One region of the Microbispora sp. KK1-11 genome, then DNA from elsewhere that is predicted to be linked to it. Evidence: riboswitches for the same ligand, from Rfam matches in the RefSeq annotation. Region 1 holds a riboswitch; the other holds the start of a gene.
What was found. A riboswitch is a leader RNA that binds a small molecule or an ion and turns the genes downstream of it on or off. The one in region 1 is predicted to bind S-adenosylmethionine.
Positions count from the first base shown of each region.

Region 2: linked by a shared signal. The riboswitch ahead of FLW16_RS38840 (aminotransferase class V-fold PLP-dependent enzyme) and the one ahead of thrC (threonine synthase) in region 1 are both predicted to bind S-adenosylmethionine.

Region 1 is NZ_VIRJ01000026.1:13,137-20,164, reverse strand. Features, by position in the region: gene FLW16_RS30350 (GNAT family N-acetyltransferase) at 1-106, shown strand, start outside; gene groL (chaperonin GroEL) at 185-1,807, opposite strand; gene FLW16_RS30340 (cold-shock protein) at 2,256-2,456, opposite strand; gene FLW16_RS30335 (MoaD/ThiS family protein) at 2,713-2,988, opposite strand; gene thrC (threonine synthase) at 3,034-4,317, opposite strand; SAM riboswitch class I at 4,311-4,450, opposite strand; gene FLW16_RS30325 (RNA polymerase sigma factor) at 4,547-5,098, opposite strand; gene FLW16_RS30320 (trehalose-6-phosphate synthase) at 5,202-6,626, shown strand; gene FLW16_RS30315 (sugar MFS transporter) at 6,779-7,028, shown strand, end outside.
Region 2 is NZ_VIRJ01000043.1:17,155-24,182, reverse strand. Features, by position in the region: gene folB (dihydroneopterin aldolase) at 1-292, shown strand, start outside; gene folK (2-amino-4-hydroxy-6-hydroxymethyldihydropteridine diphosphokinase) at 289-789, shown strand; gene FLW16_RS38860 (DUF3180 domain-containing protein) at 808-1,257, shown strand; gene FLW16_RS38855 (NADH-quinone oxidoreductase subunit D) at 1,262-2,446, opposite strand; gene FLW16_RS38850 (hypothetical protein) at 2,593-2,745, shown strand; gene FLW16_RS38845 (helix-turn-helix domain-containing protein) at 2,748-3,095, shown strand; gene FLW16_RS38840 (aminotransferase class V-fold PLP-dependent enzyme) at 3,139-4,410, opposite strand; SAM riboswitch class IV at 4,461-4,576, opposite strand; gene FLW16_RS38835 (pentapeptide repeat-containing protein) at 4,637-5,314, opposite strand; gene FLW16_RS38830 (cytochrome P450) at 5,391-6,590, shown strand; gene FLW16_RS38825 (antibiotic biosynthesis monooxygenase) at 6,570-6,905, opposite strand; gene FLW16_RS38820 (SAM-dependent methyltransferase) at 6,902-7,028, opposite strand, start outside.

The sequences.
Region 1 (7,028 bases):
CGACGCGATGGTCCTGCACGACAACGCCCTGGCCCACCACGCCTGGACTGCCGCGGGATACGCGATGCAGACCGACTGCGCCCGCTGGGTCAGGCGCCTCACCTGAGCCTGGGGCGCACAAAGGAAAGGGCGGCTCCCCCGAGGGGGGAACCGCCCTTCCGTTGAGACGAAGCAGGCAGATGGATCAGAAGTCCATGTCGCCGCCGCCGGGCATGGCGGGGGCCTTCTCCTTCTCGGGCTTCTCGGCGATGACGGCCTCGGTGGTCAGGAACAGCGCCGCGATGGACGCCGCGTTCTGCAGCGCCGAGCGGGTGACCTTGGCCGGGTCGATGATGCCGGACTCGAACATGTTGACGTACTCGCCGGTCGCGGCGTTGAGGCCCTCACCAGCCGGGAGGTTGCGGACCTTCTCCACCACGACGCCGCCCTCGAGGCCGGCGTTGACGGCGATCTGCTTCAGCGGCTCCTCGAGAGCCTTGCGGACGATCGCGGCACCGGTGGCCTCGTCGCCGTTGACCTCGAGCTTGTCGAACGCGTTGGCGCCGGCCTGCAGCAGGGCCACGCCACCACCGGGGACGATGCCCTCCTCGACCGCGGCCTTCGCGTTGCGGACGGCGTCCTCGATGCGGTGCTTGCGCTCCTTGAGCTCGACCTCGGTGGCCGCGCCGGCCTTGATGACGGCGACGCCGCCGGCCAGCTTGGCGAGGCGCTCCTGGAGCTTCTCGCGGTCGTAGTCGGAGTCGGTGCGCTCGATCTCGGCGCGGATCTCGTTGACCCGGCCGGCGATCTGCTCGGCGTCACCGGCGCCGTCGACGATCGTGGTCTCGTCCTTGGTGACGACGACCTTGCGGGCGCGGCCGAGCAGGTCGAGGGTGGCGTTCTCGAGCTTGAGGCCGACCTCCTCGGAGATGACCTGGCCACCGGTGAGGATGGCGATGTCGCCCAGCATGGCCTTGCGGCGGTCGCCGAAGCCCGGAGCCTTGACGGCCACGGACTTGAACAGGCCGCGGATCTTGTTGACGACCAGGGTGGCCAGGGCCTCGCCCTCGACGTCCTCGGCGATGATGACCAGCGGCTTGCCGGACTGCACGACCTTGTCGAGCAGCGGCAGCAGGTCCTTGTTGGCCGAGACCTTGGAGTTGACGATCAGGATGTACGGGTCCTCGAAGACCGCCTCCATGCGCTCCGGGTCGGTCACGAAGTAGCCGGACACGTAGCCCTTGTCGAAGCGCATGCCCTCGGTGAGCTCCAGCTCCAGGCCGAAGGTGTTGCTCTCCTCGACGGTGATGACGCCTTCCTTGCCCACCTTGTCCATCGCCTCGGCGATGAGGGCGCCGATCTCGGTGTCGGCGGCGGAGATGGAGGCGGTGGAGGCGATCTGCTCCTTGGTCTCCACGTCCTTGGCGAGCTTCGACAGCTCCTCGCTGACGCGCTCGACAGCGGCCTCGATGCCCTTCTTCAGCGCCATCGGGTTGGCGCCGGCGGCCACGTTGCGCAGACCCTCGCGGACCAGCGCCTGAGCGAGCACGGTAGCCGTCGTGGTGCCGTCACCGGCGACGTCGTCGGTCTTCTTCGCGACTTCCTTGACGAGCTCGGCGCCGATCTTCTCCCACGGGTCCTCGAGCTCGATCTCCTTGGCGATCGAGACACCGTCGTTGGTGATCGTGGGGGCGCCCCACTTCTTCTCCAGCACGACGTTGCGGCCCTTGGGGCCGAGGGTCACCTTCACGGCGTCGGCGAGCTGGTTCATACCGCGCTCGAGACCGCGCCGGGCGTCCTCGTCAAACGCGATCATCTTGGCTGCCATTAGGCTAGACCTCCCAGTAGCAGGGTGTCTTCAACGGACCGAGCCGACGCCCGCGACGGCGCGGACCCGCTATCCCTGCGCGGGCCCCATCGCCCCGATCCCGGTTGTTGTCACTCTCGACCTCAGAGTGCCAAACAAGTATTTAGCACTCTACCCCTGCGAGTGCAAGCGGAAGCCATGCTGACCAGCTTGGACGTTATGTCCAGATCAGCGAGCCGACGGCGCAGCGGGGAGACACCGAGCGAGCCCGAGGGGCGCGCCGCCGGTCTGGACTGAGGAACGCGCGGAGCGAGGGACGAGCGACTCCGAGCGACGAAGGCCGCGCTCCCGGCGCGCCTCCGGCACGACCGGCGGATATCAGCGCCGCGATGGCGAAGCGGGCGACACGGCAAGCGAAAGGCCCGGCACGCGGATCCGCGTGCCGGGCCTTCCAAGGTCGATGACGGGATCAGACGGCCCGTACGGCTTCCGCCTGCGGGCCCTTCTGACCCTGCGTGATGTCGAACTCAACCCGCTGACCCTGCTCGAGGGCCTTGTAGCCGTCCATCATGATTGCCGAGTAATGGACGAACACGTCCTTACCACCGTCTACCGCGATGAAGCCGTAGCCCTTGTCCGCGTTAAACCATTTGACGGTGCCCTGCGCCACTTCCGACTCCTCTTGCTGGGCTGGGGACCACACCCAAGAAGCCCCCGGTTTTGTCGATCGTCCTCGACCATACCCGTGTCAAGGCGTAGGACAACAGAGTCAATCCGCAAACTACTACTTGGCGTTCGCTCAAAGCGGGATCGAAGAATATTCACTTTGCTGTTGAATAGTTGAGAGCTACACCATTTGCCATGGCATCGCATGACTTCTTGGACGATAGAAGTGCATGTCAGATGCTCGGCCCCGGCGCGGCGGCTCAGCCTCCGGCGACGGCGGGGATGACCGAAATCTGCACCCCGTCCGGCGTGGCGGTGTCCAGACCGTCGGCGAATCGGACGTCCTCTTCCCCGACGTAGACGTTGACAAAACGCCGGATCTTACCCGTCTCGTCCAGGATGCGTCCGCCGATGCCGGGGTAGTCCGCGTCCAGCTTCTGCAGGACCTCGCGGAGCGTTCCCCCCTCACCGCTCACCTCCGCGGCTCCGTTGGTGTACGTCCGGAGAATCGTCGGAATCCGCACGGAAACGCTCATTGTTCGCTCGCTTTCGTTACTGCCGATGGGCCTTTTGAAACGCTTTCAGTTGGCGAATGCCGCACGGAAGGCGTCGAGAGAGGGACGGATGACGGCGGCGGGACGGGCGTGCTCGGCCACCGCGTCGAGGGTCTTGAGCCCGTCACCGGTGTTGAGCACCACGGTCTCGGCGTCGGGGTCGAGGCGGCCCTCGCGCACCAGCTTGCGCAGCACGCCGACCGTGACGCCGCCCGCGGTCTCGGCGAAGACGCCCTCCGTCCTGGCCAGCAGGCGGATCGCGTCGACCACTTCCTGGTCGTTCACGTCCTCCACCGCGCCGCCCGTCCGCCGCGCGATGTCGAGCACGTACGGCCCGTCCGCCGGGTTGCCGATGGCGAGGGACTTGGCGATGGTGTCGGGCCGCACCGGCTGCACCACGTCCTGCCCGGCCTTGAACGCCTGCGAGACCGGCGAGCAGCCCTCGGCCTGCGCCCCGAAGATCCGGTAGGGCCGCTCCTCGACCAGCCCCAGCTTGATCAGCTCACGGAAGCCCTTGTCGATCTTCGTGAGCTGCGAGCCGGAGGCCACCGGAATGACGATCTGGTCGGGCAGCCGCCAGCCGAGCTGCTCGGCGATCTCGTACGCCAGCGTCTTCGAGCCCTCGGCGTAGAAGGGCCGGAGGTTGACGTTGACGAAGCCCCACTTCTCGCCCAGCTCATCACCGATGAGCTCGGAGCAGAAGCGGTTGACCTCGTCGTAGTTGCCGTCGATGGCGACCAGGCGGCCGCCGTACACGGCGGCCATGGTCACCTTGGCCGGCTCCAGGTCGGCGGGGATGAACACGCAGGAGTCCAGCCCGGCCCGGGCGGCGGCCGCGCTCACCGCGCCGGCCAGGTTGCCGGTGGAGGAGCACGACAGGGTGTGGAAGCCGAAGTTGCGCGCGGCCTCCAGCGCGATCGCGACGACCCGGTCCTTGAAGGAGTGGGTCGGGTTGCCCGAGTCGTCCTTGACGTGCAGCGACCGCAGGCCCAGCTCGGCCGCCAGCCTGTCGGCCTTCACGAGCTTGGTCCAGCCGGGCTGGAGGTTGGGCTTGGCCGCCGCGCCGGCGGGAACGGGGAGCAGGGAGCGGTACCGCCAGATGTTCGCCGGACCGGACTCGATGTCCTCCCGGCGAACCTCGCCGAAGTCGTACGCCACCTCAAGGGGGCCGAAACACTCCGTACAGGCGAAGATCGGGCCGAGGTCATAGAGAGCGCCGCATTCGCGACACGAAAGACCGGTGGCGGGGCCGAACTCGACGGTGTTCGCGGCAGTGCTGGTGTGCGCCATGAAGCGAGGCCTTTCCCTCATCTTCGCTCGCGACCACCTTGGCCGCGAGCCGGAATTGGCACCTGTCCCGGCCGGGCCTCGTGGGCACGAGTTCGACACCGGGGAGGTTGCCGGGGCTTCGCAGGGCCGGTCCCTCCACCCCTCTGGATGAGCATGTTCAGTTGTAGGACCTTCCGGGAAAGGTCCCTAGCACTGTACCCCGGCGTCCCCGGTGTCCGTTCCGGCGTCTCACATAGCGAGACGATCTGTATCAGCCGTACGCCTCACCGAGGGCACTCTGCACGTACTTGCGCGCCTGGTGGATACGGGACTTGACCGTCCCGAGGGGGATCTTCAGCTGGTCGGCGACCTCCGCGTAGTCGAGCTGGCAGATGTCGCGCAGCACGAGCGCCTGAGCCAGGTCGGGCCGCTCGGTCTCGAGCGCCTCCATCGCGTCGAGCAGGTCGAGCCGCGACCCCGCGATGACGCTCACCCGCCGGGGATCGGGCCGCTGCTCGGGCAGCTCCTCCGCCTGCTCCGACGAGCGCCGCTTCAGCGAGCGGTAGGTGGTCCTGGCGCAGTTCACGGTCACGATGTGCAGCCAGGTGCTGAACTTGGCCCGCCCCTCGAACCTCGCGATGTTGCGCGCCACGGCGAGCAGCGTGTCCTGCGCGGCCTCCTCGGCGTCCTGCCGATACGGTAGAAGCCGCTCACAGTGCCGCAGGACGTCGGGCTCGATGCGCCGCAGCAGTTCACCGAGCGCGCGATGGTCCCCCTGGGCAGCCGATCGGGCCAGGTCCTCGGTCGTGTCGTCCAGTGCCATGCCGTATTCAGCCCTCCCGCGATCGGTTGACATCCTATTGACGGAGGTCGGCTTTTATTAATCTTCCGGCATGCGCGCCCGCTCTGATCGAGGGAACCCCAAGATGAGCAGCACCGTTCTGATCGCGTCCAACCGGGGCCCCGTGTCCTTCACGCTGTCGGACGACGGCGGCCTGACCATGCGCAGGGGCGGGGGCGGGCTCGTCTCCGGCCTGTCCGAGGTGGTCAAAGACACCGACGTCCTGTGGGTCTGCGCGGCGCTGTCGGACGGCGACAGGGGCGCGGTGCGCCAGGCGCCGGGCGGGCGGCTCGACCGGGCCTTCGAGACGGGGCCCATCCGCATGCTGGACATCCCGCCCGCGGTCTTCCACCGCGCCTACAACGCCGTCGCCAACTCGACCCTCTGGTTCGTCAACCACCTGCTTTACAACACGCCCTTCGCCCCCGAGTTCGGCACGCGGTTCCGGCGGGAGTGGGAGTCGTACCGCACGTACAACGGCGCCTTCGCGCTCGCCCTGGCCGAGGAGGCGGCCCACAGGGCGCGCGTCATGGTGCAGGACTACCACCTGACGCTGACCCCGGCGATGCTCCGGGTCGAGCGGCCCGACCTGCGCATCGCCCACTTCTCGCACACGCCCTGGGCGCCGCCGGAATACTTCGCGCTGCTGCCCGAGGACGTCGTGGCGGAGGTGCTGACCGGCATCCTCGGCGCCGACCACGCCGGATTCCTCACCGGGCGCTGGGCCCGCGCCTTCATGGACTGCTGCGAGACGCTGCTCGGAGCCCGGGTGGACCACGCCGCCCGTACGGTGACGCACGACGGGCGGACCACCAGGATCGGCGTCCACCCGCTCGGCGTGAACGGCGAGGCGCTGCTGACCCGGGCGGCCGAGCAGGACGTCGAGTCGCACATGACCGTGATCAGGGACCTCGTGGGCGACCGCAAGCTGATCGTGCGCATCGACCGCACCGAGCTGTCCAAGAACATCGTGCGCGGCCTGCGGGCCTACCAGGAGTTCCTGGCCGCCCATCCCGAATGGCACGGCCGGGTCGTCCACCTCGCGTTCGCCTACCCCTCCCGCCACGACCTGCCGGAGTACCGCGAGTACACGGCGGCCGTGCAGCGCTGCGCCAAGGAGATCGAGGACGAGTACGCGACCGAGGACTGGGACCCGCTGATCCTCAACGTGAACGACGACTACCCGCGCTCGCTGGCCGCCTACCGGCTGGCCGACGTCCTGCTCGTCAATCCGATCAGGGACGGCATGAACCTGGTGGCCAAGGAGGGACCGATCCTGTCGCCCCGATGCGCGCTGGTGCTGTCCCGCGAGGCCGGCGCGGCGGCCGAGCTGGGAGCCGACTCCCTGCTCGTCAACCCCTACGACGTGTCCGGCACGGCGGCGGCGCTGTACGAGGCGCTGACGCTGCCGGAGCAGGAGCGGCTCACGCGCGGCCTGCGGCTGCGGAAGGCCGCCACCGCCCTGCCGCCTCAGCGCTGGTTCGAGGACCAGCTCTCCGCGCTGCGCTGACCGGGCCGGCGCCCGTGCTGCTCCGGGCTGACGCCCTGTGCTGCTCCGGGCTGACGCCCTGTGCTGATCCGCGCCGGCGCCCTGTGCTGAGCGCCACACCGGGTGCTCGGGTCTCGTTCCCGGATGATCCGTTGCGCTACCCTTGCCTGGTTTTGGACCGCAACATAAAGGTCACCAGGGACAGCCCCACCTGGTTGATCTATCTCCAGCTCGCCACCTTCGCCACCTACCTCTACGGCCTGTCGGCCGCCCTGCCCCTCCTGCGCGCCGAACTCGGCGTGTCCCAGGCCGTCGCCGGACTGCACGGCACGGGGATGGCACTCGGCGGCATCGCGGGCGGGCTGGCCCTGCCCGCGCTGACCAGGCGGTTCGGGCGCCGTGTCGTCACCTGGGCCGGTTTGA
Region 2 (7,028 bases), on a different contig from region 1:
GCTGGGCCAGGAGTTCGTGATCGACGTGGCCCTGTGGTTCGACACCGCCCCGGCGGCGGCGGCCGACGACCTGACGCTCACCGTGGACTACGGGGCACTGGCGACGGAGCTCGTCCGCATCGTTGAGGGCGAGCCGGTCAACCTCATCGAGACCCTCGCCGAGCGGCTGGCGGCGGCCTGCCTGGCCCACGAGCTGGTCGAGGAGGCGGAGGTCAGCGTGCACAAACCGGCGGCGCCCATCCCGCTGCCGTTCGGCGACGTGGTGGTGACGATCAGAAGGGGTCGCGCATGAGGGTCGTGATCGCGCTCGGCAGCAACCTCGGCCGCCGCATCGAGAACCTCCAGGGAGCCGTCGACTCGCTGTTCGACGCCCCCGGGCTCACGTTCGTGGCGGTGTCGCCGGTCTATGAGACCGATCCGGTCGGCGGCCCCGAGCAGGGCCCCTACCTCAACGCGGTCGTGATCGCCGAGAGCATGCTCGACCCCCGCACGCTGCTCGACCGCGCGCAGAGCGTCGAGAACGCGTTCGGCCGCGAGCGCAGGGAGCGGTGGGGCCCGCGCACGCTCGACGTCGACCTCATCACGGTCGGGAGTCTCATGTCGGACGACCCCGAGCTCACGCTCCCGCACCCCCGGGCGCACGAGCGGGCGTTCGTGCTGGTCCCGTGGGCGCAGGCCGATCCGGCGGCGGTGCTGCCGGGGCGCGGGTCGGTGGCGGCCCTGCTGGCCGACACGGACCAGAGCGGGGTGCGGCTGCGGCCCGACCTCGTGCTCGAACCCCCGGCCTGATCGACGAGGAGTCCCCGCGTGAAGCCCAGCAATCCCGGCGTTCTCGTCGGTCTCGTGGTCGTGTTCGCTCTGCTCACCTGGGGGCTGCTGCGGCAGTTCTACTCCGTGGTGCCGACCCTGCCGTGGACCGCGATCCCCACCACGCTGCTGCTGGCCGTCGGCGAGGCGTACACGGGCTGGCTGACCCGGGCGAGGATTCTGCGCCGCCCGGACACCAAGCCCGTCGAGCCGCTGGCCGTCGCCCGCCTGGCGGCGCTGGCCAAGGCCACGGCGTACGTCGGGGCGGCGTTCGGCGGCATCTTCGCCGGGTTCGTGGTGCACGTGCTCGAACTGCTCGACCTGGACAAGCCACGCCAGGACGCGTTGGTCGGAGGCGGGTCGTTCGTGGCCTGCGTGATCCTGATCTGCGCGGCGCTGTTCCTCGAGCACTGCTGCCGGGTGCCCGGCAAACCGTCAGGCGAGACCTGATCCCCTACTTGTCGATGTCGCCGACCACGAAGAACATCGAGCCGAGGATCGCGATCATGTCGGCGACCAGGTTGCCCGGCAGCATCTCCCGCAGCACCTGGATGTTGTTGTAGGAGGCGCTGCGCAGCTTGAGCCGCCACGGCGTCTTCTCGCCCCGCGACACGAGGTAGTAGCCGTTCAGGCCGAGCGGGTTCTCCGTCCAGGCGTACGTGTGGCCCTCGGGCGCCTTCAGCACCTTCGGCAGCCGCTGGTTGATCGGTCCCGGCGGCAGGTGCCGCAGGCGCTCGACGCAGGCGTCGGCCAGGTCGAGGGAGACCTTGACCTGTTCGAGCAGCACCTGGAACCGGGCCTGGCAGTCCCCGGCCGACCGGGTCACGACCTTCACCGGCAGCTCGCCGTACGCGAGGTAGGGCTCGTCGCGCCGCAGGTCGAAGTCGACGCCCGAGGCCCGCGCGATGGGGCCGCTCACGCCGTACTGCATGATCGTCTCGCGGTCGAGCACGCCGACGCCGCGGGTGCGGGCCAGGAAGATCTCGTTGCCGGCGATCAGCTCCTCGATGTCGGGCAGCCGCCGCCGCACGGCCGCGACGGCGGCGGTGACGCGGTCGAGCCAGCCCAGGGGCAGCTCCTCCTTCAGCCCGCCCACCCGGTTGAACATGTAGTGCATGCGGCCGCCGGAGATCTCCTCCATGACGTGCTGCAGGGTCTCCCGCTCGCGGAAGGCGTAGAAGACCGGCGTGATCGCGCCGAGCTCCAGGGGATAGCTGCCGAGGAACATCAGGTGGCTGAGCACGCGGTTGAGCTCGGCCAGCAGCGTCCTGGCCCACACCGCCCTGGGCGGGGGCTGCATGCCCAGCATGCGCTCGACCGCGAGCACCACGCCCAGCTCGTTGGCGAACGCCGACAGCCAGTCGTGCCGGTTGGCGAGCACGATGATCTGCCGGTAGTCGCGCACCTCGAACAGCTTCTCCGCGCCGCGGTGCATGTAGCCGACGATCGGCTCGGCGGCCGTGATGCGCTCGCCGTCGAGGACGAGTCGCAGCCGCAGCACGCCGTGGGTGGAGGGGTGCTGCGGGCCGATGTTGAGGATCATGTCCTCGGTGGCCAGCTCCCTCGCCTGCACGGCGTCGGCTCCCGCGCCGATCCCCACGATGCGTTCGGTGCGCCCGCCCTCCTGCTCGGTCGTCATGCCCTCCATGCTTTCACGCTCATCACGTGGGAGCGAAGACGGCGAAGGCATCAGACGAACTCGACCACGGTCCCATGCCGACGGCAGTAGCCTGCTGTCCGACTTAAGGCTAGCCTTGATTTCGGGAGGGCACTCTTGGGTGGACGGTGAAGGTCACAGATGAGTACGCCGCCTGGTTCAGGACGCTGCTCAAGGAGGATCTCGACTCGGCGATCCAGGTTGCTCAGGCCGTCGCCGCTCTGCGGGAGGAAGGGCCGACGTTGGTAGGCCTCGACTACACCAGCGACGAAGAGGAGTGATCATGCCGAAGAGGGCGCCGGGGGATTGGGCCGACCTCGAGCGGGAAGTGCACGAGGCCGGCGTCTCCCCTTCCGTGATCGAGCAGGGCGCCAGGAAGCTTCTTGCCGAGGCGCGCGGTCATCAGCTCGCCGAGGCACGAAAGCAACTTGGGCTCGGCCAGAGGGACGTCGCGGCTGTCATGGGTCTGAGCGTTGCCCGGGTCTCACAGATCGAGCATGGAGAGGTCACATCCCTCGACGTCATCGCTCGCTATGTAGAGGCGCTCGGGGCCCGCTTGGACCTGGTCGTCGACTTCGGCGATCGGACGCTGCGCTTGCCGGTCAGCGAGAAGTCGACGGATGCCGCTTGATCGGGGACCTCTTGGACGAGACCCCCAGGCTGACCTTCCGTCTTCAGGCGGTGGCGATTTCGCGTAGGGCCTCGACGAGGCGGTCGACGTGTTCGGTGGTCGTGCCGATGCCGACCGAGGCGCGTACGGCGCTGAACGTGCCGTCCGCGCAGCCGCCGTCCTCCCCGCCGCCGAGGAGGTGGCGGACGAACGGATGGGCGCAGAACTTGCCGTCCCTGACGCCGATGCCCCATTCGGACGACAGCGTCTCGGCGACCTCGCGGGCCGTACGGCCCTCGACGGTGAACGACACGATGCCGACGCGCGGGTGGTCCTGGCCCCACAGCGACAGCTCGCGTACGCCGGGGATCGTGGCGAGCCCGGCGCGCAGGCGGGCGAGCAGCCGCTCCTCCTCCCGCACCAGCGCGGTCCAGCCGGTCGCGGTCAGCGCGTCGCAGGCGGCGGCGAGCGCGATCGCGCCGAGCACGTTTGGGGTGCCCGCCTCGTGCCGCGTCTCGGGGTCGTCGCTCCACTCGGTGGTCTCGCCCACCGCCTGTACGGCTCCGCCGCCGCGCAGGTACGGATCGGCGTCGGCGAGCCAGTCGGGGCGGCCCACGAGCACCCCGGCGCCGAACGGGGCGTAGAGCTTGTGCCCGGAGAAGGCCACGTAGTCGAGGTCGAGCGCGGCGAGGTTGAGCTCGCGGTGGGGGACGAGCTGGGCGGCGTCCACGGCGATCCGTGCGCCGTGCCGGTGGGCGATGTGGGCCAGCCCGGCGATCGGCCACAGCTCGCCCGTCACGTTGGAGGCGGCGGTCACGACGAGCAGGGCCGGGCCCTCGACCGCGGCCAGCGCCTCGTCGGCCGCCCTGATCGCCTCGCCGGGAAAGGCGGGCGGGGCGAGCCGTACGGCGTTCGGCCAGGGCAGCAGCGAGGCGTGGTGCTCGGTCTCGAACACGACGACGGTGGTGCCCTCGGGGAGGCTGCGGGCCAGCAGGTTCGTGGCGTCGGTCGTGTTGCGCACGAAGATCAGCGCGTCGCCGGGGCGGGCGCCGACGAAGGCCCGCACGGTGTGCCTGGCCTGCTCATACCTGGCCGTCGTGAGCTGCGAGGCGTAGCCCGCACCCCGGTGGACGCTGGAGTAGGCCGGCAGCGCCGCCGCGACGGCGGCGTTCACCGGCTCGAGACAGGGCGCGCTCGCCGCGTAATCGAGGTTCGCGTACGGCACGAGCCTGCCGCCCCTGACGGGCACCTCCAGGCCGGCGCCCACGACAGCCGGTAGGCGCACGGGCTCGGAGATGCGGGTGACGGCCTGCTGGACGAAGGTGAGTGCGGACAACGCCATGCCTCCTCGGGGTTGGGGACCCCGGCCATGGCATCGGAAGTCGGAGCCCGCGCTTGCCCGGCACACCTCGTGCCGGACCCGGTCCTCACCCGGGGCACCCCGCCGCGAGCGCGAGGGTTGCCGGCCAGCAAGCCGGGGCTTGACGCTGGCACTCATGACCTGGACGGCACTATAACCCGACACCGCCCTCCGCCCGCAAGTGCGGGCGACCCATGCGAAGTCAGTCGTTGTCGACCGTCACGCCCAGGATGTGGGCGAACATCGGCGCGAGTTCCATCAGCTGGACGCCGCTGATGGTCGCGCCGCGCAGCGCGTCGTAGCCGTCGGAGATGCCCAGCGACACGGCGCCGCGCAGGTCGACCCGGGACATGCGCGCCTTGTCGAACCGCACCCGTTCCAGCGTGGAGCCGGGGAAGGCGACGCCGGTCAGCGTGGCGCCCGCGAAGTCCACGTCGCGCAGCGTGCACTCGACGAACGTGACCTCCCGCAGGTCGGCCGCGCGGAGGTTGACCGAGTCGAGCTTGCACCGATGGAAGAGCACATGGTTCATCTCGGCGCCGGGCAGCGCCGTGCCGGCCGGGGCGCTCATGATGATCTCCGCATCCGCCCAGACGGACTCGGTGAGGTCGCCGCCCACCCAGCGCACGCCGTTCAGCCACACGTCGGAGAACCGGGCGCGCCGATATCGGCCGCCGGCGAACGTCACCGAGGTGAACGCCGACTCCATGAACCGGGAGTTGGACGCCTCGGCGTCCTCGAACTCCCGGCCGTCGAACAGGACCGTGTCGTAGTCGCCGCCCCGAGCGAGCCGGCCCTCGAACGGTTCGAGGTGATCGGCATAGGGCAACTCGCCGAGTTCGCGGGGTTCCCTGCGATGCTGTTCGCGGCGCTTCGGCATCGCCCCAACCTACGCCATGACGGACCCCCACGCCCGTACTCCCAGGCGAGGCCTTTCATCCGTATTGTTGTCCATTGTGAAGTTTGATCCCTGGAATGCCGAGTTCATCGCGTACCCCTATGACGCCTACCGCGACCTGCGCGACAACGATCCGGTCAGCTTCTTCGAGCCGACAGGGCAGTGGCTGATCGCCCGCCACGCGGATGTGAACGCGCTGCTGCGCGACCGGCGTCTCGGCCGGTCCTACCTGCACGTGGCGACGCATGAGGCGTTCGGCCGCGAGCCCGAGCCGGAGTTCCAGGAACCGTTCTGGCGGGTGATCCGGGCCGGGATGCTCGACGTCGAGCCGCCGGTCCACACGCGACTGCGCCGCCTGGTGTCCAAGGCGTTCACGCCGCGCATGGTCGAGTCGCTGCGCCCCCGCGTACGGAAGATCGCGACCGAGCTGACCGAGGGGCTGGTCGAGCGCGGCGGCGGCGACCTGCTGGCCGAGGTGGCCGAGCCCCTGCCGGTCACCGTGATCGCCGAGATGCTCGGCGTGCCCGAGGCCGACCGCCACCTGCTGCGCCCCTGGTCGGCCGACATCTGCGGGATGTATGAGCTGAGCCCCTCGCTGGAGGTCCAGCACACGGCCGTACGCGCGGCGACGGAGTTCGCCGGCTACCTGCGCGAGCTGGCCAGGGCACGCAGGGAGCGGCCGGGCGACGACATGATCTCGGCGCTGGCCCAGGTGGTCGACGACGGCGACCGGCTGACCGAGGACGAGCTGATCGGCACCTGCGTGCTGCTGCTCAACGCCGGGCACGAGGCCACGGTCAACGCCACCGGCAGCGGGTGGTGGGCGCTTTTCCGCAACCCCGGTGAGCTGGAGCGGCTGCGCGCCGACCCCGGCCTGATGCCGACGGCGGTCGAGGAACTGCTGCGCTACGACACCCCGGCGCAGATGTTCGAGCGGTGGGTGCTTGAGGACATCGAGGTCGGCGGGGTGACGATCCCCCGGGGCGTGGAGATCGCGCTGCTGTTCGGCTCGGCCAACCGCGACCCCGAGGTCTTCGCCGACCCCGACCGTCTCGACATCGGCCGGGCGGACAACCCGCACATCTCGTTCGGCGCCGGCATCCACTTCTGCCTCGGCGCGCCGCTCGCGCGGGTCGAGATGGCGGAGTCGTTCGGCGCCCTGCTGCGGCTCGCGCCCAAGCTGGAGCTCGCCGAGGAGCCCGCCTGGAAGCCCAGCTACATCATGCGCGGCCTGGAGTCACTGAAGGTCACCGTCTGACACGCCGCCCGTGTGGTGGGTGACGGTGTGGTGGGTGACCGTGGTGTCGTAGCCGAGCAGGACGGCCCGGGCCGCGGGCTCGACGACGGCCGTGCCGGGGTCGTCCCCGGCGAAGCGGCGGATCGCGTCCATCGAGTCCCACAGCGTCATGACCTGGATTTCCACCCGCCCGTCGGCGGCGTCCCGCCGCAGCAGGTACGCGCCACGGTGCCCGTCCACGACGCGCAGGGAGGGCAGGACCGACGCGGTGAAATGCCGCTCGTAGCCGTCCGCGCCCTCCGGAGTGGCGCTCGCGCGCCAGATTCTCGCGATCAAGATCTCTCCTCTCGATGTCGTGACTGGCTGAGCCAGCCGAAGCCGCCGAGACCGGCCGGGTCGATCAGCTCCGCCTCCTGGGAGGCCCGGCCGAGCGCGCGTACGTACCCGAGGGGATCGGCG